Regions from separate parts of the Pseudarthrobacter sp. NIBRBAC000502770 genome, predicted to be linked through region 2. Evidence: riboswitches for the same ligand, from Rfam matches in the RefSeq annotation. Region 2 holds a riboswitch; each other region holds the start of a gene.
The links. Region 2 has a riboswitch for S-adenosylmethionine ahead of NIBR502770_RS10295 (aminotransferase class V-fold PLP-dependent enzyme). Riboswitches for the same ligand answer to the same signal wherever they lie in the genome.
Positions count from the first base shown of each region.

Region 1 (9,462 bases), 2.2 Mb from region 2:
ACCGCATCGTACCAGCCACAGCGGCGCGGGCGTCCGGTGTTGACGCCAAATTCGCCGCCGGTCTTCTGCAGGTACATGCCCATCTCATCGAAGAGTTCCGTGGGGAATGGGCCGGCACCAACGCGGGTGGTGTAGGCCTTGATGATGCCGATGGAGCGGGAGATCCGGGTAGGGCCGATGCCGGAGCCCACGGAGGCGCCGCCGGCGGTGGGGTTGGAGGAGGTCACGAACGGGTAGGTGCCGTGGTCCACGTCCAGGAAGGTTGCCTGGCCGCCCTCCATCAGGACTACCTTGCCCTCATCCAGCGCGGAGTTCAGGACCAGGGTGCTGTCGATGACCAGCGGGCGGAGCCGCTCGGCGAAGGACAGGAAGTACTCCACGATCTCGTCCACCACCACACCGCGGCGGTTGTAGACCTTGACCAGGAGTTCGTTCTTCTGCCGCAGCGAGCCTTCCACCTTCTGGCGGAGGATCGATTCGTCAAAGACATCCTGGACGCGGATGCCCAGCCGGGCAACCTTGTCCATGTAGGCAGGGCCGATGCCGCGGCCGGTGGTGCCAATGGCCCGGCTGCCCAGGAAGCGTTCGGTTACCTTGTCCAGCACCTGGTGGTACGGCGCCACCAGGTGGGCGTTGGCGGAGACCCGCAGCTTTGAGGTGTCGGCGCCACGCGCCTGGAGTCCGTCGATTTCCTGGAAGAGGGCCTCCAGGTTCACCACGCAGCCGTTGCCGATGATGGGAACGGCGTTGGGGCTGAGAATGCCGGCCGGCAGAAGCTTGAGTTCGTACTTTTCACCGCCTACGACGACGGTGTGCCCGGCGTTGTTGCCGCCGTTGGGCTTGACGACGTAGTCAACACGGCCGCCCAGCAGGTCGGTGGCCTTGCCTTTTCCTTCGTCGCCCCACTGGGCTCCTACGATCACAATTGCTGGCATGGGATCCTCCCCCATTCGTTCGGGCTGCCCGGGCCCGGCCACCAGGTGGCAGGCCGATGCAGCGCCGTTCATGAGAATGCCCCGAACAGACCGGCCTTCGCACAGCCGCAGCACGGCGCAGCGAAGCAAGAGTTCCGGGGCTCTTACCACCCAAGTTTAGCCGATAGGGCACTTCGTCCACTGTTGTGGCCCGCCGCGGCCGTTTCTGCCAAAAGGCCGCGGCGGGCGGTGCCGCCTATTCGTCCTCAGCCTCCCCGGCGGGGCGGGACGTCTGTTCGGCGAGTGTGTTCCAGAAGGAGGTGTCGGCGTCGGCAATGGACCCGTCCGCGATGGCTGCGGCCGTGGAGGTCAGCGTGGTGACAGTCTGCTTGATCAGGTAGCCGTTGCTGCGCTGCCCGAGAGCATAGCCGTCCAGGTAGTGGTCCGACATGCCGCGCATCTCGAAGAGCAGGGTGGCGATGCCGTACTCCACGGAGATGCCGTTTCGGCTGATGGTTTCGGCGCTGCCGCCCTGGTACTTGCCCAGGTGTCCCCAGCCGGTGGAGTCGACGTTGTTGAAGACCACGGCGCCAAGCTGCTTTGATTTTTCGACGACGGCGGGGTCGGCGTTGGGGGTGGTGGGGTACAGGATGGAGCCGGATACCAGCTTGCCGTCACGCTCGGCCCGGGTGCCCTGGTGGTGCAGGTCGATCATGTAGTCGATCCGGTACTTGCGCATGACGTTGTTGTGCAGCGCCTGGGTCTCCGGCTGGACCTTGGCCACATGGTCGCGGTTCAGGTCCACGCCCTCGGCGTTGTAGCGGGTGAGGTTGCGGTCCCCCTTGGCAAGGTAGTTTTCCAGGGAGAAGTTCACGTCCCCCATGGCCCCGTCCGCATTGAGCATGGGCACCACCAGAATGTTCACGCCTTTGAGGATGTCAGCGGATTTACCGGCCCCCAGGTGCTTGATGAACTCCATGGCGCCCTCGGTGGTGAGCTGCTCGTTGCCGTGCTGCTGGGTCAGGTACAGAATGGTGGGCTTGGCGGGGTCCGAAATGTACTTGACCAGGTGGATGTCGCGCCCCTTGACCGTTTGCCCGATGACCTCCAGCTCCATTGCCGGCTGGCGGGCGTCCTGGTCCTTCAGGAACGAGACCATCTGTTCGTACGTGGCGAGCTTGGAGGTGGTGATCTGGCCGTTGCCGTCGTAATTGGGGCCTTCGCCCACAGCGTGTGCCAGCGGGGCGGGACCCGCGACGACGGCCAGCGCCAGGGCTCCGGAGGCGGCGAGGGTCCTGAAATTTGCCAGGGATTTCTTCACAGTGCGTTACCTCTTTCGAGTGCATCGGGGCGCCACCGGCCAGCTCCGTTGCGGCGGTGGCATGTGACCTCAGCCAACCAAGCTTAACGAAACCTGTCAACAAGCTGGACAAAGTCTGTAAGTATGCTGCTGCCCGCCGGGCAAGGGCAGGGAAGCAGCCGGGCAGCGGGCCGCGACATAAAGCGGCACGGACTTGCCCCAAGGTGGGTCTCTCGATTTAGTGAGAGTGAACCATCCGGAGCGGCCGAGAGACCTGGCTCGATGACGCCGCAGCAACCACGGTCCAGCAGGATTCCTGCCGGACCGAAGGTGCTACTGCCAGGACCGATGGAAAGGAAGATTCCAGCATGCCCCTGAACACCGACCACATCCGCGTCACCCACGCCGGATCGTTGCCCCGCACCCCGGAACTCATCGCGGCCAATGCCGCCAAGGAAACCGACGGCGTCACCCCTGAATTCCTGGACCTCCTGGAAACCTCCGTGGTGGACGTGGTCCGGCGCCAGAAGGACCTCGGGATCGACATTCCCAACGACGGCGAATACGGGCACACGATGGCCAACTCCGTGGACTATGGCGCCTGGTGGAACTACTCCTTCGCACGGCTGGGCGGCCTGGAGCCAACCAATGTGGACCGCTGGGCCGATGCCCAGGTGCACCGCTCCTCCCCCGGCAACATTGTCCTGACCTCCTTCCCCGACAGGCGCGACCGGCAGGCGTTCAACGAGGCCTACAACGACCCGTCCTCGGGCATCCTGTCCCACCGCAAGAGCGTGACCCAGCCCAAGATCGCCGGACCCCTGACCTACACGGGCCAGGACCTGGTGGCATCGGACATCAAGAACCTGAAGACCGGCCTCGCCGCCGCCGGGTTGTCGGACGGCTTCGTGGCATCCCTCTCTCCCGGCTCGTGCGCCCGCGTGGCCAACGAGTACTACAAGTCCGATGAGGAACTTGTCTACGCCTGTGCCGATGCCATGCGGGAGGAATACAAGGCCATCGTCGACGCCGGCCTCACCGTGCAGCTCGACGATCCGTCCCTGGCCGAGAGCTGGGACCAGATCAATCCCGAGCCCAGCCTGGAGGACTACCTGAAGTTCATCCAGCTGCGCGTCGAGGCCACCAACTGGGCCCTCCGGGACCTGCCCCAGGAACAGATCCGGCTGCATGTCTGCTGGGGTTCCTGGCACGGCCCGCACACCACGGACATCCCTTTCGCCGACATCATCGGCTCGGTGCTGCAGGTCAACGCGGGCGCATACTCCTTCGAGGCAGCCAACGTCCGCCACGAACACGAATGGCGTGTATGGGAGGACACCAAGCTCCCCGAGGGCAAGGTCATCATCCCGGGCGTCGTGTCGCATGCCACCAACGTGGTGGAACACCCCGACCTGGTGGCTGACCGCATTGTCCGCTTTGCCGACGTCGTGGGCCGCGAAAATGTCATTGCCTCCACCGACTGCGGCCTGGGCGGCAGGGTGCACCCACAGATCGCCTTCGCCAAGCTGGAGGCCCTCGGCGAGGGTGCTCGCCGCGCCACCAACCGCCTCTGGTAGTCCGTCGTACCGCTGCGCCGGCTGTGCCTTCCATCACCGGAAGGGGCGGCCGGCGTTTCGTTTCCCCGGGCTTGGTAAACTGGCAGAGGCCGACCAGGAATCGGCCCACCCCAACTAACCGCCGTTGATGATCCGCGCCGCCGCGCGCCCATTTTCACCGGTGGAAGCAATATCAATCCCCGCAGGAGAACCAGCACTTCATGACAGCCCTGGCCCCAGAAACATTCCACGAACAGCTCATGAGCCGCCGCTACGAACCCAGCGTTGCCGCCGTCAATGGACTGTGTGATTCCCTGCAGGAGGCCAAGCCCGGAACCGTGGTGCCCTATGTGGACCCGATGCACGACGTTGAGGAATGCCGCATCATCAGCCTGTTCTCCAACATCGGCGAGGCGGACCCGTCCGGGTTCATCACTGCCGGGGACCAGGACGCCGCGACCCGAATGCTGGGGCTCCAGTGGAAGCTGGGGTTGCGCCCCGAGTTCGTGATGCCGTGGAACGTCCACCCCTGGCACGTCCCCGGCGAAGTCAACGGCAAGTTCACTCCGGACCAGATCCAGGCCGGCCTGAAGCCGCTGCTGAAGTTCCTCGCCCTGGTCCCCCGCGCCTCCGTGATCGTTGCGCACGGCACTGAAGCCAACCGCCTGGCTAACCTCCTGCTGAAGACGGAGGTGCCCCTGCTCTGGCGCCGCGGCCTGAAGACCTACAAGGTCCGGTCGCTGAGCGGCCGCGCCTTCGCCGGTTCCCCGGCGCGCCAGGAGGAATACCTCGAGGACATGCGCGCGGCCTACGCCGATGCCATGGCCCGCACAGGCATCGCCAAGCCATAAACGAACGAACGACCACGGGTGGTTTCCTTTCCAGGAAAGGTAACCACCCGTCGTCGCGCTTTAATCCAAGCTTGCTACTTCGCCTCGATGGCTGCCTTCGCTGTGGGGTCCGAGTCGTTGAGGAACTTTTCGATCCGCTCCGGCTCGTCGGCCTCGCCGATGGCGGAGGACGCCCGGCCCAGGGAGTAGAGGGCACGCAGGAATCCACGGTTCGGCTCGTGCTCCCACGGGATGGGGCCTACGCCGCGCCACCCGTTGCGGCGAAGCGCGTCCAGTCCGCGGTGGTAGCCCACCCGGGCGTAGGCGTAGGAGTCGATGGTGCGCCCCTCGGCCCACGCTTCCTCAGCCAGGATCGCCCACAAGAGTGAGGACGTGGGGTGCCTTTCCACCAGGTCCAGGGCCTCGTGCCCGGCCTCCAGCTGCCCGTTCACCTCGGTTTCGGCAGGCAGGAGCGTGGGCTCCGGCCCCATCAGGTTGCGGCGGAACTCGTCCGACATCTAGAAGGTCTTTCCGGCCGAACCGAGCTGCTTGGTGGCTTCCACCACGCGGGCTGCCAGGCCGGCTTCGGCGGAGGCGCCCCAGACGCGGGGGTCGTAGGTCTTCTTGTTGCCCACTTCGCCGTCGACCTTCAGGACGCCGTCGTAGTTCTTGAACATGTGGTCCGCTACCGGACGCGTGTAGGCGTACTGGGTGTCGGTGTCGATGTTCATCTTGATCACGCCGTAGGAAACGGCGTCGGCGATTTCCTGGTCGGAGGAGCCGGAGCCGCCGTGGAACACGAGGTCGAACGGATTGTCCTTGCCGATCTTGGCACCCACCTGGGCCTGGATGTCCTTGAGGATCTCCGGGCGCAGCTTGACGCCGCCGGGCTTGTAGACGCCGTGCACGTTGCCGAAGGTCAGGGCGGTGATGTAGCGGCCGTTTTCGCCGGCGCCCAGGGCGTCGATGGTGGCGAGGGCGTCCTCGACCGTGGTGTAGAGCTTGTCGTTGATGGCGTTCTCGACGCCGTCTTCCTCGCCGCCGACGGTGCCGATCTCCACCTCGAGGATCATCTTGGCTGCGGCGGTGCGGGCCAGCAGGTCGCGGGCGATCTTCAGGTTCTCCTGCAGGGTCTCGGCGGAACCGTCCCACATGTGCGAGTTGAAGAGCGGGTTCCGGCCGGCCTTGACCTCGGCCTCGGAAGCTTCCAGCAGCGGCAGGACAAAGCCGTCCAGCTTGTCTTTGGGGCAGTGGTCCGTGTGCAGGGCGATGTTCACACCGTAGTTCTTGGCCACTTCGCGGGCGAAGGCAGCGAAGCCCAGGGAACCGGCAACCATGTCCTTGGTGGAGGCGCCGGACCAGTAGGCGGCACCGCCGGTGGAAACCTGCACGATGCCGTCGGACTCTGCCTCGGCGAAGCCGCGGAGCGCTGCGTTCAGCGTCTGCGAGGACGTGACGTTGACGGCGGGGAAGGCAAATCCGCCCGCCTTCGCGCGGTCGATCATCTCGGCGTAGATCTCTGGGGTTGCAATGGGCATGCTGGCTCCTCTGCTGAGTTTCGTCTGTGGGTGGATGACCCTCAAGTAGACCGCTTACGGCTTGGCACCATCCTAGCCATTCCCCGGCGGCCCGGGTGTTTCGGGTCACGGGTTGGTAATACTCACACGCGCTGGTTGAAGACGTGCCGGCGGATCCAGGCGTGCATGGCGATGGCCGCGGCGGATGCGGCGTTGATCGAACGGGTGGAGCCGAACTGCTCGATGGAAAGGGTGGCGGCAGCGGCCTGATGGACTTCCGGGGTCAGGCCCGGGCCCTCCTGCCCGAACACCAGCACGCAGTCGCGCGGCAGCTCGTAGGTCTCCAGGGGCACAGAGTCCGGGAAAATGTCGATGCCGATGATCGCGAGCCCCTCCCCCTGCGCCCACTGGACAAAATCCTCCACCGTGGGGTGGTGGCGGACGTGCTGGTAGCGGTCGGTGACCATGGCTCCGCGCCGGTTCCACCGCCGTCGTCCGATGATGTGCACCTCTTTGGCGAGGAAGGCGTTGGCGGTGCGCACCACTGTTCCGATGTTGAGGTCGTGCTGCCAGTTTTCGATGGCCACGTGGAAGTTGTGCCGCCGCGAATCCAGCTCTGCCACGATCGCCTCATGCTTCCAGTAGCGGTATTTGTCCAGCACATTGCGCCGGTCACCGTCGGCCAGGAGGTCGGGGTCCCAATGGTCGCCTTCGGGCAGTTCCCCCTCCCAGGGCCCGACGCCGACCTCCGCCTTTGCGGGTTCGGCCTCCCCGGGCTGGTGGTCGGGTTCGTCTGTCATGCCGGGCATTTGGTTCACCCTTCAACACTAGACTGGACTCTTCGGGCAACCATCACAGGCGGAGGCAGGCATGGCAGAAGCAGACGAGGTAACAGGCAACCCTTCGGTGTACCGCAGCGGCCAGGAGATCGAGTGCTGGCTGACGGACATGGATGGCGTCCTGGTGCACGAAAACCAGCCCATTCCCGGCGCGGCCGAGCTGATCCAGCGCTGGGTGGATACGTCCAAGCGGTTCCTGGTGCTGACCAACAACTCCATCTTCACCCCGCGCGACCTTGCCGCCCGCCTGCGTTCCTCCGGCCTGGAAATTCCGGAGGAAAACATCTGGACTTCGGCGCTGGCCACGGCGCAGTTCCTCAAGGACCAGGTGCGGGGCTCAGAGTCCGGCAACCGCGCCTACACGATCGGTGAGGCGGGGCTCACGACGGCGCTGCATGAGGCCGGCTTCATCCTCACCGACCAGAACCCGGACTTCGTGGTGCTTGGCGAGACGCGCACGTACTCCTTCGAGGCCATCACCATGGCCATCCGCCTGATCCTCGCCGGTGCCCGGTTCATTGCCACCAACCCGGACGCAACCGGCCCTTCCAAGGACGGTCCCATGCCGGCGACGGGTGCCATCGCGGCCCTGATTACCAAGGCCACCGGCCGCGAACCGTACATTGTGGGCAAGCCGAACCCCATGATGTTCCGGTCTGCGATGAACCAGATCGACGCACACTCAGAGACCACCGCCATGATCGGTGACCGGATGGACACGGACATCATTGCCGGCATGGAGGCCGGCCTGCACACCGTCCTTGTCCTCAGCGGCATCACGCACAAGGACGACATCGCCGCGTACCCGTTCCGGCCCAACCAGGTGCTCAACTCCGTGGCGGACCTGAAGAACCAGATCTAGGACTAGAAGATGCTGACCCTGGATCCGCCCCGGGGCAGCGGGAAGTACTCGTCCAGGAGTCCCGTGACCAGGGGCCGGTAGACCTGCGGGTTCCAGCCCGGGCTGGCGTGGGCGGGTACCGCCCCGGTGGTCTGGAGGTTGCTTGAGACCATGTTGTCCTTGTACACCACGGCCCAGGTTTCGGACGCCGTCTCGTAGTCCACGGTGGCGTCCTTCGGGTTGCCCAGGTAGGCCATTTTGGCGGTGCCGAGCTGCCCGGCGAACTGCCTTCCTTCGAAGTGGTAGATGTAGGCGGACTCCGTCTGGACCAGCACGTTGGACGGGGCGATCGGTGAGAGCTGCTCCAGTGTCTGGTTAAGGATCTGCCGCCAGCTCCGTTCGTCCTTGTGGATGATCCGCTCCCCCAGTTCATACCCGCCGCGGAGGGTCGAGGGAAACCTGACGCCGCTCTCGTAGAGGAACACCACGCCGTCGAACCAGCTTTGGTCCAGGACGTCGTGGGCGCTGTTCGGGCTGGAGTCCAGGAGGATGAACTGCACCTGGATGCCTGCCACGGCAAGGAGCCGGGCGGCCACCTGGGTGGCCAGCATGCCGCCGAAGCTGTGGCCGTAGAAGAACAGTTTGGTGATCTTTTCCACCGCGACGTACTCAGCAATCGCGCGGACGACTTCGGTGACGTCGAGGCCCAGGTTGGAATATCCGACGGCGGCGAGCCGGGCACGCTTGTTCAGGGCCCCCCGGAGCGCGTTCAGGATCCATTGCGCCTCTTCCCAGCTGGTTTTGTACCCGGGGAACAGGAACCAGCAGGCGTCCGGGTAATAGGCGTCGGCGAAGTCATCGGCAACGGCCAGGATCCGGGTGGTCCGGCGCTGAGACTGCACCTCACGGGTCACCAGCATGTCGGCGGCCAGCAGTCCGGACGCGCCGGCCCCGGCAAGGAATGAACGCCGTGAGAAGCGTTTTAGGGCAGCGGCTTCGGCCAGCAGCCGGGCGTCGGAGACCCCACGCCGGCTCTGCGGATGGACCTCCCCCTCATACGGCACAGTCCTACCGTAAGCCCAGCCAAACGCGGCACCGCAATGAACGCGTGTAAACGTTCGGTGACGCCGGGGTCAGCTGGCGGCCTGGCCTTCGGTAGCCGGGAAGGGTGCCTGCGGTTCCTGCTGGCGGCGAAGGATTTCCAGCCCGATGTCGTTGTAGCGGCCCAGCAGGTCGGCGCCGTCGGGTGCCTCCGGGTTGTCCAGCAGGGCAAAGGCGGAGTCGCTGGCGAGCAGGAGTTCCTGGTCTGTGTATTCGGTCAGCGGACGGCCGTACAGCTCTTCGATCCACATCACCGGCAGTTGGGGGAATTCGCCTGCGAAGTCGCCGCCGGGAAAAAGCTCCCTGACGTCGTCGTCCATGAGTAGCGGGCGCCGGCTGGACGCTTCACCTGGCGCCCAGTCGTGGGCCGCCGGCGTGAGCTGAAGGGACACCCCGGCGGACGGGACGCCCAGCAGGAGCTTGGTGTCCATGGCGTTCAGGTCACAGCGCAGCCCGGCCAGGGCGGAGGATTCGACAAGTTCCGCCTGTGAGAGGTCGACGCAGATGCGGCAGCGGATGCCCATCCTCCGGACACGGCGGATGATGTGGACCAGTTCAGCACGG
Region 1 is NZ_CP041198.1:4,337,588-4,347,049, reverse strand. Features, by position in the region: gene NIBR502770_RS20720 (adenylosuccinate synthase) at 1-935, opposite strand, end outside; gene NIBR502770_RS20715 (M14 family zinc carboxypeptidase) at 1,171-2,235, opposite strand; SAM riboswitch class I at 2,464-2,569, shown strand; gene NIBR502770_RS20710 (cobalamin-independent methionine synthase II family protein) at 2,583-3,791, shown strand; gene NIBR502770_RS20705 (uracil-DNA glycosylase) at 3,992-4,621, shown strand; gene NIBR502770_RS20700 (DUF3151 domain-containing protein) at 4,696-5,118, opposite strand; gene fbaA (class II fructose-bisphosphate aldolase) at 5,119-6,138, opposite strand; gene NIBR502770_RS20690 (TrmH family RNA methyltransferase) at 6,261-6,917, opposite strand; gene NIBR502770_RS20685 (HAD-IIA family hydrolase) at 6,988-7,818, shown strand; gene NIBR502770_RS20680 (alpha/beta fold hydrolase) at 7,821-8,861, opposite strand; gene NIBR502770_RS20675 (hypothetical protein) at 8,931-9,462, opposite strand, start outside.
Region 1: linked by a shared signal. The riboswitch ahead of NIBR502770_RS20710 (cobalamin-independent methionine synthase II family protein) and the one ahead of NIBR502770_RS10295 (aminotransferase class V-fold PLP-dependent enzyme) in region 2 are both predicted to bind S-adenosylmethionine.

Region 2 (9,462 bases):
GACTGGACAAGCTCAAGAACTCCGACGACACCGCCCAGCAGCTCTCGCCGCTGCTGCGCAAGGCTGCAGCCTCGCTTCCCTTCCAGACGAACGAGAAGACCCTGGCCCGCGTCATCGGCGGTACCCAGGTGGGCGCCGGCGTCCTGTTCGGCCTTGGCAAGTTTTCCCGGCTCTCGGCCGGCCTGCTCACCGTCGTTTCCCTCCTGAACACCTTCGTGGAATGGCGGAGCGCGGACATCAGCAGCAAGGAAGGGCGCGAGAACCGCAGGAACCAGTTGCTCAAGAACGTCTCCCTGAGCGGGGGTGCCCTGCTCGCCTCCGTGGACACGGCAGGCAAGCCCGGACTGGCCTGGCGTGCCGAGCACCTTGCCGCCGACGCGCGACGGAACGCCTCGCACCTGGCCGCCGACGCCCGCAGGACCACCACCAAGAAGCTGAACAAGGCGGACAAGGCTGTACGCCGCGCCGTCGAACACGCCGCGGGAGCCTAGGCACGAATGACCGCAGCAGCTGCCACCCGGGAATCCGGAACACCTGTCCAGTACTGGGCCGCGCCTTTTGCGGACCGGCCCGTCAATGCAACCGTGACGGTGCCCGGATCGAAGTCCCTGACCAACAGGTACCTGGTCCTGGCCGCCCTGGCGGACGGACCATCGCGCCTTCGGGCTCCCCTGCACTCCAGGGACTCCGCGCTGATGATCGATGCACTGAGGCAGCTCGGCGCCACCATCAGCGAAGTGCCCGGGGACGGCGCCTTTGGTCCTGACCTGGAAGTTGTTCCGATCCCGGCGTCAGCGGCGCCATCCACCACCAGGATCGACTGCGGGCTGGCCGGCACCGTCATGCGGTTCGTCCCACCACTTGCGGCGCTCCGCAGCGGAGCCAGCGTGTTCGACGGCGATCCGCACGCACGGAAGCGTCCCATGGGAACCATCATCGAAGCCCTCAAAGCTTTGGGCGTCGCGGTTTCCGCCGAGGACGGGAGCACGCCGTCGTCCCTTCCCTTCGTGGTGGAAGGGACCGGCGCGGTCCGGGGCGGCCACCTGGTGATCGATGCCAGCGCGTCGTCGCAGTTCGTCTCCGCCCTCCTGCTGGTGGGAGCAAGGTTCGACGACGGCCTGCACCTTGAGCACGTCGGGAAACCGGTGCCAAGCCTGGACCACATCAACATGACGGTGGCTGTCCTCCGCGGCGCCGGCGTCTCCGTGGACGATTCGGTCCCCAACCACTGGGTGGTGGCCCCGGGACCCATCCAGGCCTTCGACCAAAGAATCGAGCAGGACCTCTCCAACGCCGGGCCGTTCCTGGCAGCGGCCCTGGCATCGCAGGGCACCGTCCGCATTCCCAACTGGCCCACGGAAACGCAGCAGGTGGGCGACCTCTGGCGCGGCATCCTCACCCGGATGGGAGCCACGGTCACCCTGGAGGACGGACTCCTGACCGTCACTGGCGGCCCCGAAATCAAGGGCGGCGACTTTGCCGACACCAGTGAACTGGCTCCTACGGTCGCGGCACTCTGTGCCCTTGCCGCGGGGCCTTCCCGGCTCAGCGGAATCGGCCACCTTCGCGGGCACGAAACTGACCGGCTCGCCGCCCTGGTCACCGAGATCAACCGGCTCGGCGGCGACGCCGAGGAAACCAGCGACGGCCTGGTCATCCGGCCCGCCCCGCTGCACGCCGGCGTCGTCCACAGCTACGCCGACCACCGCATGGCCACTGCCGGGGCAATCCTGGGCCTCTCGGTAAGCGGCGTCCAGGTGGAGGACATCGCCACTACCGCCAAGACCATGCCCGACTTCCCGCAGCTGTGGGCCGGCATGCTGGCCCAGGCTGCTCCCGAGGTACCGCGGCCGGAAGAGCGTGGCAGTGGCGCGGAGCACTGACTCCTGGGACGAATCCGACGTCCGGATCCGCCCCAGCAAGAAAGGTTCCCGTCCCCGCACCAAAGACCGGCCCAGCCATGACGACGCCGTTACCGGGCGGATCATTACGGTTGACCGCGGCCGGTACACGGCAGTGGTGGGCGAGGACTCGGACAACGAGCGCATCGTCATCGCAGCGCGTGCCCGTGAACTCCGCCGGTCACCTGTCGTTGCGGGAGACTTCGTATCGCTCGTGGGGGACGTGTCAGGCGCGCCGGACACGCTGGCCCGCCTGGTGAAAATCCAGGACCGCCACACCCTCCTGCGCCGGAGCGCCGACGATACCGACCCCGTGGAGCGGGCCGTGGTGGCCAACGCGGACCAGCTGGTCATCGTCGTGGCGGCTGCCAACCCGGAACCCCGCACCGGGTTCATCGACCGCGCCCTGGTGGCTGCCTACGACGCCGGGATCGAGCCAATCCTGCTGGTCACCAAGGCCGACGTCAAGGACCCCGCCGAGCTCCTCTCCAATTACACGCACCTGGACTTCCCGGTGATCATCAGCAAGACCGCCGACGCGCAGGCTTCCGGGATCGACGCACGCTCTGACGACGGCCTCTCCGCCCGGCTGGACAGCACTGCGGTGGCGGCCCTCCGCGCCCACCTCGACGGCAGGGTCACCGTGATGCTGGGGCACTCCGGCGTGGGCAAGTCAACCATGGTGAACGCGCTGACCGGTGCCGAGCGGGCCACCGGCGGCGTCAACGCCGTAACCGGACGTGGCCGCCACACGTCGTCGTCGGCCCTGGCCCTGCGCCTGGCTGACGCGCCGGCCGGAAGCTGGATCATTGACACCCCCGGTATCCGTTCCTTCGGACTGGCCCATGTGGACCCGGACCGGATCCTGCGCTCCTTCCCGGACCTCTCCCCTGGCATCGAAAACTGTGAACGCGGGTGCAAGCACACGGCAAACGCGGTGAACTGCGGCCTCGACGACTGGGTGGCAGGCGGGCACGCAGGTCCCACCGGCCCGGCACGCCTGGCGTCGCTCCGGCGCCTGCTCGGCACGGATCCGCGCATGGAAGCACAGGAAACCAAGGAGCTCGGCAGCGTCAACTGACGCGTTCTCCCGGCAGAAGCGTCCGCAGACGGTAGTTTGTAACCATGATCCAACCCGCTTCGAGCTACAACGATGACCTGCGCCTGGCCCATGTCCTGGCCGACTCCGTGGATGACCAGACCATGAGCCGCTTCAAGGCCCTGGACCTCCACGTTGAGACCAAGCCGGACCTGACGCCCGTCACCGACGCCGACAAGGCAGCCGAGGAAGCCATCCGCGGCCAGCTCTCCCGCTCCCGTCCCCGCGATGCCGTCCTGGGCGAGGAGTTCGGCAGCACCGGGCACGGTTCACGGCGCTGGATCATCGATCCCATTGACGGGACCAAGAACTTTGTCAGGGGCGTCCCGGTCTGGGCCACCCTGATCGCCCTGGTGGACGAAGGCGAACCCGTGGTGGGCGTGGTCAGCGCCCCGGCCCTCGGCAAGCGCTGGTGGGCGGCAAAGGGCATGGGCGCCTACATGGGCAGGTCCTTGGCAGCTGCCACCCGGCTGCGCGTCTCCAACGTGTCCAGCCTCTCCGACGCCTCCCTCTCCTACTCCAGCCTGAGCGGCTGGAAGGAACGCGGCAACCTCGACGATTTCCTCGGGCTGACCGAGGACGTCTGGCGGACCCGGGCATACGGCGATTTCTGGTCGTACTGCATGGTGGCAGAGGGCTCCGTGGACATCGCCTGCGAACCGGAACTCAACCTCTACGACATGGCTGCGCTGGTGCCGATCGTGGTCGAGGCCGGGGGCCGGTTCACCTCCCTCGAGGGCGAGGACGGACCGTTCGGCGGGAACGCGCTGGCCACCAACTCGATCCTGCACTCCGAGGTCCTGCACCGTCTCAACCCTTACCTGGACGATCTGCTGTAACTGCCACGGTTTGCCCGCTTGGGCGAATATTGCGACGCCGGACACCTTCAGAAGGAGGTGTCCGGCGTCGTTTATTCGATATTGCGTAATAAAGCCCTTAACAATTGGCCCGGCTTCCAGCCTGGCCGCCCCATGTCCTACGCTTTTATGCAGGTCACGAGTGCCAGCGCAAAACCCCGGTTTGCTGGCCGGCAACCCTCCATTCGCGGCGGGGTGCCCCGGGTGACGACCAGGCCGGTCCGGAGTGGATGCGGCAAGCGCGGATTCCGTACGCCGGAGTCCTGTACACAAGTGAGGTCTCTGTGACAACTGCCACCGTCTCCCCCAAACCCGTCACCGAATCCGCCGTTGCTGCCGAACGCCGTGCCGCCGCCGGCCGCCCGCTCGCTGCAGTCACCGGGGCCGAAATCCAAGCACCATTGATAACCGGCGGCCACGTGCGGTACGCCAACCTTGATTACGGGGCATCGGCCCCTGCACTCTCCGTGGTGTCCGCCTACCTCAACGAGATCCTGCCCTACTACGCCAGCGTCCACCGCGGGGCCGGGTACGCCTCCCAGATCAGCACCTCCGTGTACGAGAACGCACGCAGCATTGTCCGGGACTTCGTGGGCGGCCGGCAGGACGATTCGGTCATCTTCACCCGGAACACCACCGATTCGCTGAACCTCCTGGCGGGCTGCCTGCCCCGGACGGACGGACGGACCGCCGGTGACGTCCTCTACCTGGACATCGAGCACCACGCCAACCTCCTGCCGTGGCAGGGCGTCCCGCACCGCAGCATCGTTGCCGCGGACACCATCGCCGGCACCCTTGAGGCCGTCCGCGCCGAACTCGAACAGGGCGGCGTCAGCCTCCTGGCCGTCACCGGCGCCTCCAACGTCACCGGCGAGATCCTCCCCATCCGGGCCCTGGCCGCGCTGGCCCACCAGCACGGCGCCCGGATCGTGGTGGACGCGGCCCAGCTCGCGCCGCACCGCCGGGTGGACATCAGCGCGGACGACGTCGACTACCTCGCCTTTTCCGGCCACAAGCTGTACGCGCCGTTCGGCGCAGGTGTCCTGGTAGGCCGGCCTGACTGGCTGGATTCCGGCGTCCCGCACCTCGCCGGCGGCGGGGCCGTCAAGGAAGCACGGCTCGACGGCGTCAGCTGGGCCACCGGCCCGGCCCGCCACGAAGGAGGCTCACCGAACGTCCTCGGCGCCGCCACCCTGGCACGCGCCACGCAGGTCATCGCCGAACTCGACCAGGACAGGTGGCATGCGCACGAGTCCGCGATCCGGTCCTTCCTGGTGGAGGGCCTCCAGGAAATCGACGGCGTCACCGTCCACCAGATCTTCAAGGACACCAATCCGGAAACGGACACCATCGGCGTGGTCAACTTCTCCGTCGAGGGCTACGACGCAGGGCTGGTGGCCGCCTACCTTTCCGCAGAGCACGGGGTGGGCCTGCGTGACGGACGTTTCTGCGCCCATCCCCTGCTGAAGCGCCTGGGCCTGCCGTCCGGCTCCCTCCGGGCGAGTTTCGGCGTGGGCTCGCGGCTGGAGGATGCTGAACGCCTCCTTGCCGGTATCCGGGCTTTGCGCAGCAACGGACTCGGGTGGGACTACGTGGTGGACGCGGGCCGCTGGGTGCCCGCCAACGACTTCCGCACCTACCCGCACTGGGCACCCAATACCCCCGGGACCGCCGGCGCGGCCCCCTGCCTCGACGACTAGCGGGGTAACGGCGGCTGCCTGCAGGCACCGGCCATGCGGTAAATTCGAAGGACATCCGCAGGCAGCACCGGAAGGAGGCCACGCGTGGTTCGGGGTGGCCCCAGGCTTGATCACGGCCGGCGCACGGAGCTCGGGCAGAGCTTCCAGGACGGCGGCCGCCACTACCAGCGCGTCCGCCCCGGCTATCCGGCGGAATCCGCACGGTGGCTGGTGCCTGCCGGGGCCCGTGAGGCCCTGGACGTCGGGGCGGGTACCGGTAAATTCACCGCCTTGCTGCTGGCCATGGGACTGGATGTCACCGCCGTCGACCCTTCTGCGGACATGCTCGCCCAGCTGAAGGCCCACTGCCCGGCCGCCACGGCTGCGGCGGGGACGGCCGAGGCGACAGCCCTTCCCGACGCGGCCTTCGACGTGGTCACCGTTGCCCAGGCGTGGCACTGGTGCGATCCCCTCGCTGCGAGCACCGAACTGGCCCGCGTCCTGCGCCCGCACGGAACCCTGGGCCTGGTCTGGAACCAGCTGGACACCTCTGTCCCCTGGGTGCACCGGCTCTCCCGGATCATGCACGCCGGCGACGTCTACCGGCCCGGCCACAAGCCCGTCGTCGGGCCCGAATTCCACGGGCTTAAGGGGCATGTGACGCACTGGCAGGACAGGGTGACCACCAGTGACCTGATGGAGCTCACCAAATCGCGCAGCTACTACCTGCGGGCCGGCGAGTCGACGCGGGCGAAGGTCCTTGCCAACCTGGACTGGTACCTGCACGAACACCTGGCCCATGCTCCGGGGCAGGAACTCGACCTCCCCTACCTGACGCTGGCCTGGCGCGCCGCCAAGGCCTGATCCGGGGCCGCCCCTGCCGGACCGGCCAAACCGGTAGGCTTGGACCTGTGAAGACCAGCGCGCCCTCCTCCTCGATCGAGGACTACGTCAAGGTCATCTATTCATTCACTGAATGGCAGGACAAGCCCATCACGTCCTCCCAGCTGGCACAGCGGCTGGGCGTGGCGAATTCCTCTGTGTCAGAGATGGTCCGCAAGCTGAAGGACCAGGGGCTGGTGGACCACAAGCCCTACAGCGCAGTCACCCTGACCGATTCCGGCCTGCGCCTGGCCCTGTCGATGGTCCGGCGCCACCGGCTCATCGAGACCTACCTCGTCCAGCGTCTTGGCTACAGCTGGGACGAGGTCCACGATGAAGCCGAACAGCTGGAGCACGCGGTCTCGGATACGTTCATCGAACGCGTCGCAGCCAAACTCGGAAACCCGGAACGGGACCCCCACGGCGATCCCATTCCCACCGCGGACGGCCAGGTGCTGATGCCCAGCGCCCATCTCCTCGCCGGGCTGGACCAGGGGCACAGCGGCAAAATCACCCGTATCAGCGATGACAATCCTGAGCTCCTGCGGTATCTCGCCGCGCAGGACATCGATCTCGACGCCGAGGTTGAGGTGCTGGGTCGGCGCCCGTTCGGTGGTGCACTGATGGTGCGCATCGCCGGCCCCGGCGGCACCCGCGACTTCGACCTTGCGGATGAGATCGCCTCGGCGTTGTGGGTCTCCACCGAAACGCCCCACCCCGGATGCATCCTGGGAAGCTGAATCACCGGCGCACCGCCGATTTGGCCGCCTCCCGTATCGTGGAACGTGATGATCAGCAGACGCGACGCAGCAATAACCCTGGATGTTCCCCTTGAGATGGCGCAGCGCCATGGCCTGCCGAAGTGGATGTCTGAGGCCGAGCTCCGCAGCATCCTGGACAATCCCCCGCCCTGGCTGGTGCAGTCACGGGCCAACCGCACCGGCAAACGGCCCGTCTGGGTGCACCTTGAGTGCGCCGTGTGCGGGTACGAGGAGGCTGCCCGGCCCAAGAAGTGGTGGCCGGACTTCACCTACGTGGTGTGCGGCCACCACGCGCCGTCCGAGGTTCCCGCCGTGCGTCCCGGGTGCGTGCGCAGCGAGTACGACGGCGTGGGGCCGCGTTTCGTAGGCATCGCTGACGTGGAAGCCCCCCAGGTCAGCCCCTAGCCTTTCGTATGTGCCTGCCCATGGTGCCGGCCCGCCGTCGGCCGTTATCCAGCTCCGTTGGCCGTCATTTCCTCCGGAACCGCCGTCAGGTGGCGTTCTGCGCCATCGCGCAGCACGGCAAGGTTGAGCGGCTGGCCGATGGCATCGGCGAACAGCAGGCGCTGCAGGCTTTCGGCGTTGCTGACCGGGCGGCCCCCGGCCGTGACGATGACGTCCCCTGCCGACAGGCCTGCCTTGTCTGCAGGCGACCCGGGCAGTACCTCTACGACGCGGAGCCCTTCACGCAGCCCGGTGCGGATCACGGCGCTGGATCCGAGCTGCATCGGGGTACTCACCAGGCCCAGGTACGCGCGGCGCACCCTTCCGTCTGACAACAGCGCGGAGATGATCCTGCGGGTGGTCGCGTTGATCGGAATTGCCAGTCCCAGGCCGGCTCCGGCCACTGCGGTGTTGATGCCCACGATCCTGGCGTGAGTATCCGCCAAGGCACCGCCGGAGTTGCCGGGGTTCAGTGCCGCATCGGTCTGGATGACGTCCTCGATGACCCGCCGGTTACCGCCCGACCAGACTGGAATGGCCCTGCCCAGCCCGCTGACCACCCCCGCGGTCACCGAACCGGCCAAGCCCAGCGGGTTGCCCACGGCCACAACCAGCTGCCCGACCCGGAGGGATTCCGCCGCGCCGAACACGGCGGGCCGGATTCGCGGCCGCGAACCGTGCACCACCGCAAGGTCGGACAAGGGGTCCGCGCCAACGAGTTCCAGCTCCATCCTGCTGCCGTCGCCGAAGACCGCGAAGCCGTGCCGGGTGCCGGCCACCACGTGGGAATTGGTGAGCAGGTAGCCGTCCTCGGTGAAGAGGACGGCCGAACCTGCGCCCACCCGGGCCCGGCCATTGCGGCGCTGCGCCGTCATCTCGATTGCTGCCACGTGGGGCGTCACGGCAGCTGCCACCCGCATCACTGTTTGCGAGTACGAGTCCAGGACATCGTCATTGTCCGCTGTTATTGGTACCTGCGCCTGGTCCATGGCGCACCTCCGGCTTTGAGTGCCGCTTCCGGCTGTTCCGTGCCCTCTGGGGCCCCTACGGGAATCAACGGTGAACGGCCTGGATCCAGTCCCGTCGCGGCTACGCCTTGGGTGAACGCCCCAGCAGTGCACACCCGCGCTCCAGGCCCTAGGATCGGTACCATGGCTGATTCCGCTGGTGGGTCTCGAACAGAAGTGCTGAATCCCGATGAATGCTGGCGGTACCTTCGGTCCTCATACATCGGCCGGCTGGCAGTCATCAATGGTGACGTTCCCGAGATTTTTCCGGTCAACTTTTCCGTTGCCGGGGAATCGCTGGTGTTCCGTACCGCGCCCGGCACCAAGCTGCGCGCCCTGCTCAGCGGCGCAGTCGCGGCACTCGAGGTGGATGGACTGAACCCTTACGCCACGGAAGTCTGGAGCGTGGTGGCTAAGGGCAAGCCGGAAGAATTCGATGGGACCCGGATGACGCTCCCCGACTCCGATGCCGACCGCGAGCCGTGGGAGCCCGGGATCAAGGACCACCTGGTAGCTTTGACCCCCACGGAGCTCACCGGACGGCGGTTCGCCGTCAGGTCCCGGACACGGTGGTGGCCGCCGGTGGACTTCTCCGCAGACTGGCTGTAGCGGTGGCCGGATTCACGCCGTGATGATCACTTTGAGGGCCTTGGTTTCGGCAGCCCGGGAAAAGGTGTCGTAGGCGTCAAGGAACTGATCGAAACCAAAATGGTGCGTGGCGAATTTCTCCGCCCTGATCTTTCCCTGGGCCACCAGCTTGAGCAGCATGGGCGTCGTGTTGGTATTCACCAGCCCCATGCTGATGCTGATGTTTTGGATCCACAGGTTTTCC
Region 2 is NZ_CP041198.1:2,147,394-2,156,855, forward strand. Features, by position in the region: gene NIBR502770_RS10275 (DoxX family protein) at 1-491, shown strand, start outside; gene aroA (3-phosphoshikimate 1-carboxyvinyltransferase) at 498-1,883, shown strand; gene rsgA (ribosome small subunit-dependent GTPase A) at 1,867-2,982, shown strand; gene hisN (histidinol-phosphatase) at 3,027-3,839, shown strand; SAM riboswitch class IV at 3,992-4,105, shown strand; gene NIBR502770_RS10295 (aminotransferase class V-fold PLP-dependent enzyme) at 4,142-5,557, shown strand; gene NIBR502770_RS10300 (class I SAM-dependent methyltransferase) at 5,642-6,400, shown strand; gene NIBR502770_RS10305 (metal-dependent transcriptional regulator) at 6,448-7,158, shown strand; gene NIBR502770_RS10310 (hypothetical protein) at 7,207-7,584, shown strand; gene NIBR502770_RS10315 (S1C family serine protease) at 7,629-8,612, opposite strand; gene NIBR502770_RS10320 (pyridoxamine 5'-phosphate oxidase family protein) at 8,775-9,239, shown strand; gene NIBR502770_RS10325 (zinc-dependent alcohol dehydrogenase family protein) at 9,252-9,462, opposite strand, start outside.

Region 3 (9,462 bases), 1.3 Mb from region 2:
CGTCCACCATGGGCAGGGAACCGAGGGTGCGGTTGAGTTCAGCCGCGGACTTCACCCATTCCGGGCCGGGGTAGTCGCTTTCCGCGTCCGAGAGTGCGGAGATGCCTGCCTGCACGCGTTCATTTACCAGTTGCTGCTGTGCCCGCCTGCGGCTGGACAACCGGAAGTTGCCAAAGAGCAGGAACAGGACGATGCCCAGGAACGGAATGAAGAAGATGCCCAGCAGCCAGGCCATGGCGGTGGTGGGGCGCCGGTTGCCGGGGATGATACCCAGCGCCAGCACCCTGATCACCAGGTCGGCGAAACCCAGGAGCACCACCACCCACGTCGGAGCGGTGCCGGCAAGTGAAAAAGGCCACAACACGTCTTAAACCCCCGGGGAGATCGGGCTCCGGAGGACGGCTTCCGGCCGGTGCACTCTGCCCAGCTTATCCGCGGTACCGCACTAAGCTGGTGCCATGACCTCTCCAGCCCCCGTGGTTCTCGCCTTCCTCGATCCCGCTTACCCTGATGGCCGGGTGGCCGATGCCTCCAAGCCGCAACTCCTGGTCACCGACCTGGGGGTCACGCGGGGCGACGGCGTCTTTGAAACCATGCTGGCCGTGGGCGGAACAGTACGGAAGATGCAGGCCCACCTTGACCGCCTTGCCGGCTCCGCGGCGGCGTTGGACCTGGACATCCCGGACCAGGAGGCCTGGCGGCGCGTCATTGCCGCGGCGGTGGCCCGGCACCGGCTGGAGAACCCGCCCGCAGACCCGGCTGCTGATGAGCTGGTGGTCAAACTGGTGGTCACCCGGGGCGTGGAAGGCGCGCCCACCCCCACAGCCTGGGTGCAGGCCACCCCGGCCGGGGCAGCCGGGCGCCGGCAGCGTGAAACGGGCATCGACGTCATCCTCCTTGACCGTGGCTATGACAGCGACGTGGCCGACCGGGCGCCCTGGCTGCTCCTCGGCGCCAAAACGCTTTCCTACGCCGTCAACATGGCGGCCCTGCGCCACGCCCACAAACAGGGCGCCGACGACGTCATCTTCTTCTCCTCCGATGGCCGTGTGCTGGAAGGGCCCACCTCAACGGTGCTGCTCGCACATGTGGAAAAGTCCGACGACGGCACCACGGTGAAGCGCCTCATCACCCCGCAGCTGGACAGCGGCATCCTGGCCGGGACCTCCCAGGGCGCCCTTTTCGCCGCCGCCAAGGCCGCCGGCTGGGAACTGGGCTACGGTCCGCTGGAACCCCGGGACCTCATGGACGCTGACGCGGTCTGGCTGATTTCGAGCGTCCGCCTGCTTGCCCCCGTGAACAGGATCGATGGCAAGGAGATCGGCACCCCGGCCCTCCAGAAGGAACTGACCGCGGAGTTGGGTGAGCTGTTCGCCGGCATCCAGTAGCGGCGAAACAAGCGGCGCAATCCCTTTTCCCGCTCCCGCAACACCCGTAAGGTGTGGACCATGGACTCGCGAAACCTGCCGAAGATTGAAAACCTGTCCTTCGACGACTGCTGGGAACTCCTCGACAACGACACGGTGGGCAGGTTGGCCATCGTGGTGGACGAACATCCCGAGATCTTCCCCGTGAACTACGCTGTCCACCTGCGCAGCATCGTCTTCCGCACCGCACCCGGTTCAAAGCTGTGGGGCGCCCGGATGGAACGTCCGGCAGCCCTGGAAATCGACGGCTACGACCCTGCCTCCGAACAGGCCTGGAGCGTGGTGGTGCGCGGCGAAACGGAGATCATCGAGGACCAGGGCGTGAAAGATGCCGTGGACGGGCTGGGCCTGGAACCTTGGCAGCCGGGCGAAAAGGCCAACTACGTCCGGCTTAACGCCAAAGCCCTGACGGGGCGCCGGTTCCGCGTCAACAAGCCGGACATCTGGAACACCCGCCTGCAGGACCGTCGTCGGGCGTCCTTCGAATAGGCCACGCCCGGTAATACCGCCTCCACAAGGCCCGGAGCGTCAGGCGGCGGGGCCGGCCGCCTGGCGTGACAGCTGGGCTTCCAGCCCGGACAGCAGGATGCCAAGTCCCTGGTCAAGCTCCGCCTCGCCGTCGTACTCAGACAGGGCCGGAGCCAGTGCACGAAGCTTGGGGAACTCCTTCGCGGGCAGCCGGTGGAGCCCCAGCCGCAGCAGCACCTCGTTCTCTTCAGGGTCCACCACGTACTCCTGCAGTTCGTTCAGGATGTGTCCGTAGAGGAAGCCGTAGTAGGCGCGGTAGACGTGGAGTGCATCGGCCGCACCGAATCCTGCAGCGCCGAGAAGGGACAGGATCTGTTCCAAGGGACGCAGCGTGCCCAGCGGCCTAAGGCCGAGGGGCGTGGACAGGGGCCGGGTGACCAGCAGCGGCACAACATTGGGGTGCTGGAGGGCAAGCGTTCGCAGGCCATGGGCAATCCCGCGCAGCTGGGCCTTCCAGTCGGGGTCCTCCGGATGGATGCGGAGCTGGTTGAGCACCAACTCCGTAACTCCATCCAACAAAGCTGCACGGTTCTGGGCATAGCGGTAAAGGCTCATCGGGTCCCGGCCAAGCTCCTGCCCAAGGCGGCGCATGGTCAGCGCGTCCAGGCCCTCGGCGTCCACCAGCTCCAGCGCTTTGGCCAGTACCAGGTCCCTGCTCAGCCTCGGCTTGGTGCCCGCCGTTCCCGAAGTATTGGCTGAAGTCATTATTTGATCCTTACTGGGGGCAGCCGGCTGATTTATTCAATACGGTTGCCTCAGTTGTAGTCTACGAGTAAAGTCTACAGCGTAGACATGCCTCAAGAACGCTGATATTCCCAAGTTCTCCTGATGGGATCGAACCTACAGACCCACCGCCCCCGTGCAGGGCATCGAGGGTTTTGCTGCTGTAGCCGAACGGCGGCACCGCGCACCGAGCGAAGGGACGCCGTCATGGCCAATTCGCAGTTTGATCTTTTCCTCCACGAAGCCACCTACGCCGACCAGGCCTCCGAATCAAGCCTCGACCGTGACCGCCTCTTTGGGCTGTACACCAGCTGGTGCTTCGTCAACGAGCAGCCGGCCGGCACCGAGTCCAGCTTCTGGGCTGCCATGAAACACCGGGTCTCCGCCCGCCGGAACGGACTGCGCATGAAGGGGCCCGCCGCCGCGGACTACATCATGACCAGTTACCCACGGCTGGTCTAAGCCCCAACGGGCTGTCAGATGGGGCGCCGGGTAACCGGCGCCCCACCATCAGATGCTGTGGCACTTGACATATGTGCCACAGCATTTTTCATGCCCCGGGACGTCCCCGCTGCCGCCTAGGTGGGAATAATCCGGAAGAGGAACCTGGCTCGGACCATCACCCACAGAAGGCCCAGCACCACGGCGTAGGCGACGGTGTTGAGGAAGATGCTCTGCTGCTGCAGCGCCGGGATGTTGGCCACGACGGCGATCAGCACCACGTGCATGATGAATACGTAGAGCGTGGCGCGGCCCAGCGGGATCAGGAACCAACCCAGGGCCCGCTGCACTGGTTTCCAGTAGGCGCTAAGGAAGGCGTAGGCGGCCACCACCAAGACCAGGACGTTGAGCAGGCGGCCGGGCGCCACGTAGGTCCGGCCGAACAGCGCGTCATACATGGCCCGGTAGGCGGCGTCCGGCATGAGCGCCAGCCGGACGTCATAGTTGTTGGCCAGGTACGGGTTGCCCCAGGACAGGAAGGCCAGCGCGAACGCCGCTGCGGTGCAGGCTGCCACCACCCAGGTGTGCGCCGACAGCCAGGCGACTATGCTGCGGCGGTGGTAGCCGACAACCAGGCCGACGACAAAGAGTACCTGCCATACCAACAGGGGGAACGAATCCTCGAACTGCGATGGCAGGAGCCTGACCCTGGTTACGGCCCCGACCGCATACACGGCCAGGGACGCCAGCAACACCCAGATGGCCTTGCCGCGGTTGAGTGCCGCCAGGATCAGGGGGCTGGCCAGCAGGAGCACCACGTAAAGGCCCATGACGTTGAACTGCCAGGGCCCGAACTGCAGCAGCACGATGGCCGGAAGCACCTGCGGCGGCACGGGGAACTGGAACAGCGACGACATGCCCGCGTACAGGTCGTAGGTCCGGCCCGCGCCGCTGTGCCCGGCGCCGCCGGTTCCCTGGTCCACGAACGTGGTCAGGGCCTCGGTGTGGAAGAACGGGAGCAGCGACAGCAGGAAGACGCCGACCAGCACGGCCAGGGCAGTGACATAGAGCTTCCCGGCACGGCGGGACGTCAGGTCCACCACCCGGCCGAAATCCTCCTTCGCTTTGGGGCCGTACACCATGCCCACCACCAGGCCGGAGAACAGGACAAACAACTCAGCGCCTGATACGAAGCCCACCGCCTCCTGGGTGAGCAGCTGGAACAGCGAGGCCATGCCCAGGTGGTTGACCACCACGAAGACAATGGCCATTCCGCGCAGCAGGTCCACCCGCGAATCCCTGGCAGAAGGATCCTGGTAACTCCAGGCCGTGGCAGCGTTGATCCGGCGCGGAACCTGCCACAGGGCCACCAGGAGGATGACCATGGCGGCAGCAACGGTCCACGGGGCGGCGCCCGCAAGTGTGTTGGCGCGGACATACGTGCCTGCGGACGCCACATCCGTGACAGGCCCGGTGACCATGGGCGATGCCTTCAACCGGTCCAGGGCAGTTTTGGCGATGTCCGGGCTTCCCGTGAGCAGCCAGCTGATGCTTGCTACGCCGGTGTCCCGCGTGCTGGTCCGTTCGTCCCACACCACGGCGGCCGTTCCGGCGAAATGCGGAGAGGTGGCAGTTGCCACCACCTGGTCCCACCAGCGCGTTTTGATGTCCGCCTCGGGCGCCCCGCCGGATGCAGGGCTGTAGAAGGCCGAGGTCTGGAGCAGGAAGGGCTTTTTGTGTCCTTCGGCGTAGGTACCGTAGAAGTTTTCGTTGCCGGAGGCCGTCAGCATGTCTTCGAGTTCGCCGGCGTGCGGCAGGGAGTTGACGGCGGCCGCGCCGGCAGTGTCGTCATGGTAGGCGGCCAACCCCACCCAGTCCACCGCGTCGTCGCCCGGGTAATACGGGGCATAGGCGCTGTCGCTCCCGTTCCAGGTTCCGTCCCCATTTGTATCCAGGAGGGAAAACCCGTCGCTTCCCGGCTGTGGCGCATTCCTGTTCCGGTCGAAGGGGTAGTCCTTCCCCAGGTAGGGCGCCCACACCATGGTGGCCCGGCCGCCGTCGTCCTTCCTGAAGGCTGCCGACACCGCTTGGAAAGCCTGCCGGTACGCAGCCGGCTGCTGGCCCCAGGCCACCCAGCTGGCGTTCATGTCGGGGGCAAAGCGGACCAGCAGTTGGCCCTTGAATCCCGCGGTCAGGTCGCGCACCTGCGCTGCGAACGCTTCCGCCTCCGCGGCGCCGAGCTGGTCCAGCGGCACGGACGGCTTGACCGTGAGCATGGCGTGGGCGCCCTTCGCTGCGGTCTGCTGCAGGAAGCCCCCGATGTCATTCCGCTCGGATTCGCGGTACGGCATGGTGATGTCATGGCCGTAGAGCGCCGGGGTTGCGCCCAGCCGGTCGCTGAAGCCCGCGGCGGTATCCTCACCCCATTCGAGGACCGCCCCCAGCCAGGGTTTGCCCCTGTCCGGCGCGGGGCCGGCCGCCTGCGCCGGGGCTGCCGGGGCCACCACTGCCAGGAGGGCGATGAGAACCGCGGCCAGGAAGGACGCGGCGGAACGCGGACGGTTACGCCGGATGGCGGCGCGGTGGTGCGATACGTGTGCCCGCATGCTGACAAGGACCCCCGGTACTCATTGCTCTGGATACGGGGCGGCGCCCCCGGTATGAACCTTATCGGTCCGCAGCAGGCTACGTGCCGCATGGCGGGCAGCTCAATGACGGAACATGACGACGTCGGCGATGCGGCTTGGCGCGGCAGGTGTTACGTTTTTGGGGAGTAATGAGTACCGGCGCCAAGCCCTGACTTGCCGGTCGGCAACCCTCCCTTTCGCGGCGGGGTGCCTCAGGTGAATACTCGGCATATCGACCGATTCGAGCTGCAAGCGTGAGAGAAGGAGATCCGTCGTGTCCGACGCACCCGCCCTTGACGAAAGACTGTCCTACCGCCTGATAACCGGCGCGGACACCCGTGAATTCTGCGAGCGGATCTCCGCCGCACTCGCCGACGGCTACGTGCTGCACGGCAGCCCGGCAGCTACTTTCAACGGCACCAGCGTCATCGTGGCGCAGGCAATCGTCCTTCCGGCCGCCATCGCCTCAGCCGATGCCGCCGTCGCCACAGCGGTGGACCAGCTCGACGCCGGCCTTGAAGGCGATTTCGACGGCGAGGGCCACGCATGAGCTACGCCGGAGACCTGACGCCCCAGGAAGCATGGGCCAAGCTGGAGCAGGGCGCCATCCTGGTGGACGTCCGCACCGAGGGCGAATGGGCCCACATCGGCATCCCGGACACCAAGGCCACGGACAACGATCCCCTGTTCATCCAGTGGACCTTCCCCGGCGGCATCCCCAATCCCGACTTCGTCAAGGACCTCCAGGCGCAGGCGCCGGAGGATCCCCAGGCGGAACTGCTCTTCCTCTGCCGCTCCGGCCAGCGGTCCATCGCGGCTGCAACTGCCGCCACCCAGGCCGGTTTTACCGCCTACAACGTGCTGGAGGGCTTCGAAGGCGAGCCGGACCGCTACGGCGAACGCACCGTCAACGGCTGGAAGAACCGCGGCCTCCCCACCAACCTCGGAAAGAACTAAGTGACCTTCAACCCAGACGCCCCCGGCTGGAACCCCGATACGCAGGCAGTCCGCGGCGGCCTGGACCGCTCCAACTTCCAGGAAACGTCCGAGGCCATCTTCCTGAACTCCGGCTTCGTCTACGAATCCGCTGCGGCAGCTGAACGCGCGTTCACCGGCGAGGACGAGCGCTTTGTCTACTCCCGCTACGGCAACCCGTCCGTTGCCACCTTCCAGGAACGGCTCAGGCTGCTGGAAGGCACCGAAGCCTGCTTTGCGACGGCGTCGGGCATGTCTGCCGTGTTCACCGCGCTGGGTGCCCTGCTGGCTGCCGGCGACCGCGTGGTGGCTGCCCGTTCGCTGTTCGGTTCGTGCTTTGTGATCCTGAACGAGATCCTCCCGCGCTGGGGTGTGGAAACGGTCTTCGTGGACGGTCCGGACCTGGACCAGTGGCGCGAAGCCCTGTCCAAGCCCACCACCGCCGTCTTCTTCGAGTCCCCGTCCAACCCCATGCAGGAAATCGTCGACATCGCCGCCGTCAGTGAGCTGGCGCATGCGGCCGGCGCCACCGTGGTGGCTGACAACGTCTTTGCCACTCCCCTGCTGCAGCGCTGCGGGGACCTCGGCGCCGACGTCATCGTCTACTCGGGTACCAAGCACATCGATGGGCAGGGCAGGGTGATGGGCGGTGCCATCCTGGGCACCAAGGAATTCATCGACGGACCCGTCAAGCAGCTGATGCGCCATACCGGCCCCGCACTGTCCGCCTTCAACGCCTGGGTCCTGACCAAGGGCCTGGAAACCATGGGCCTGCGCGTCAACCACTCGTCCGCCACCGCGCTGCGGCTGGCTGAATGGCTCGAGGAACAGCCGGCGGTAGGCTGGGTGAAGTATCCGCTCCTGAAGTCGCACCCGCAGTACGGGCTGGCCGCCAAGCAGATGAGTGCCGGCGGAACGGTCCTGACCTTCGAACTGGCCCCGACCGGCGGGCGCTCCGGCAAGGAAGCGGCATTCGCCCTCCTGGACGGGCTGCGGATCATCGATATTTCCAACAACCTCGGTGATGCCAAGTCCCTGATCACGCACCCGGCCACCACCACCCACCGCGCCATGGGCCCGGAGGGGCGGGCCGCCATTGGGCTCAGCGACGGCGTGGTGCGGCTCTCGGTGGGGCTCGAGGACCCGGATGACCTCCTCCGCGACCTCGAGCAGGCGCTGAAGCAGATCTAGCCTTTTCGACGCGCCTCCCCGTTTTCGACGCGCAGATTCCCTGGCGCGCACGGAATGCGGCGTGCGCAAAGGAGTGTGCGCGTCGAAAAGGAATATGCATGCCGCGGACCGGCAACCCAAGCGGCAGGTCAGGCCTGCCGCACGCGCAGCAGCTCGGGCGTGTCCGCCATGTCTGACAGGTCCAGCGTGTCGCGCATCGTCAGGTGGACGGCCTGCCGCACCACGGCACCGAACCCCATGTCCTCAGGCGGCTGCCCCGCCAGGGCCTTGTCGCGGGCACGGCGCTGTTCAGCGGCCCCGGTTCCGCGGGAAATGATGTCCTCCACCCCCTGCCTGGCCAGGGCCAGCTCCCCCTGTTCGGCCAGGACGGGGGCAAGGTAGTCCACCAGGGAACGGACCACGTCCGCGGCCGGTGCGGGCCTGAAGTTGCCGAAGTCCAGGAGTTCGCCGCTCAGCCCGGCGCTGCTGGCCTGCCAGGACGCCATCCGCAGCAGGACTGTGGGTACAGGCGCGGGATCCACGTCCTCGCGCCATTCCCGGCCCGCGGATTCCACCAATGCCCGTACCAGCACCGCGATGAGGGCTGCGTCCCCGGCACGGAGGCACACGTCCGCCACCCGCACTTCCACCGTCGGATGGTTCCGGGAGAGACGGGCGTCGAAATACAGCATGCCCTCATCGAGCATGACGCCGCTGTCCAGCAGCCGGGTCACCACGCGGCGGTACGCGGGATACGTCCCGTAAATACCTGCCGGGCCCGCAGTGGGCCAGCGGTTCCAGGCCTGGGTCCGGTAGCTTTCGAAACCGGTGGGGACGCCATTCCAAAATGGCGAGTTGGCGCTCAGTGCCGTGAGCACCGCCAGCTTGTCGCGGATCCGGTCCAGGACCGCCACGCCTTCCTCCGGCGATTCAATGAAGGTGTGGACGTGGAAACCGCAGGTCAGCTGCTCCTGGGCGGTGAGGCCAAAGCGTTCCAGCATCCTGGCATAGCGCGGGTCCGGCGTGGTGTGGCTGGGCGAGGCCACGGGAGAGGTGGCGAGCGCCGCAACCCGGGCCCCGTGCTTTTGGGCAGCCTGGTCCGCCAGCGCCCGGCCGGCCCGGATCTGTTCCAGCAGGCTTCCGTAGTCGGTGCACGGCCGGGTCTGTGTCTCGATCTGCTCAAGCTTGAGCTCGGCACTCAAGCCCATCTCGTCGTCGTAATCCGCCTGGTTGCCGGCATGGCGGCTTTCCAGCTCCACCGGCGCATCATCGGCTGCCACGCGCCGGCCAGCGAGGAGGGCATCGGCCAGGGCAAGCGGCTCCCCGGACTCCGGATCAACAATCAGGAGTTCTTCCTCGACGCCGAATGTACGCATACGAATATTCTGCCGCGCCCGCCGGGCATTCACAGGGGCGCCTCCCTTCATGACGAAGGATGAATGCCTAGTCCTGGAAGTACTCCACCTTGGCGCCGATGGTGTTCAGCCGCTCCGCCAGGTCCTCGTAGCCCCGCTCGATCACATAGATGTTCCGCAGCTCGGACACGCCCCGCGCGGCCAGCATGGCCAGCA
Region 3 is NZ_CP041198.1:3,428,360-3,437,821, forward strand. Features, by position in the region: gene cls (cardiolipin synthase) at 1-364, opposite strand, end outside; gene NIBR502770_RS16410 (aminodeoxychorismate lyase) at 459-1,388, shown strand; gene NIBR502770_RS16415 (pyridoxamine 5'-phosphate oxidase family protein) at 1,449-1,916, shown strand; gene NIBR502770_RS16420 (TetR/AcrR family transcriptional regulator C-terminal domain-containing protein) at 1,956-2,660, opposite strand; gene NIBR502770_RS16425 (hypothetical protein) at 2,886-3,140, shown strand; gene opgC (OpgC domain-containing protein) at 3,257-5,725, opposite strand; SAM riboswitch class IV at 5,892-6,007, shown strand; gene NIBR502770_RS16435 (DUF1737 domain-containing protein) at 6,021-6,296, shown strand; gene NIBR502770_RS16440 (rhodanese-like domain-containing protein) at 6,293-6,703, shown strand; gene NIBR502770_RS16445 (O-succinylhomoserine sulfhydrylase) at 6,704-7,912, shown strand; gene NIBR502770_RS16450 (glutamate--cysteine ligase) at 8,041-9,267, opposite strand; gene NIBR502770_RS16455 (UDP-N-acetylglucosamine 1-carboxyvinyltransferase) at 9,335-9,462, opposite strand, start outside.
Region 3: linked by a shared signal. The riboswitch ahead of NIBR502770_RS16435 (DUF1737 domain-containing protein) and the one ahead of NIBR502770_RS10295 (aminotransferase class V-fold PLP-dependent enzyme) in region 2 are both predicted to bind S-adenosylmethionine.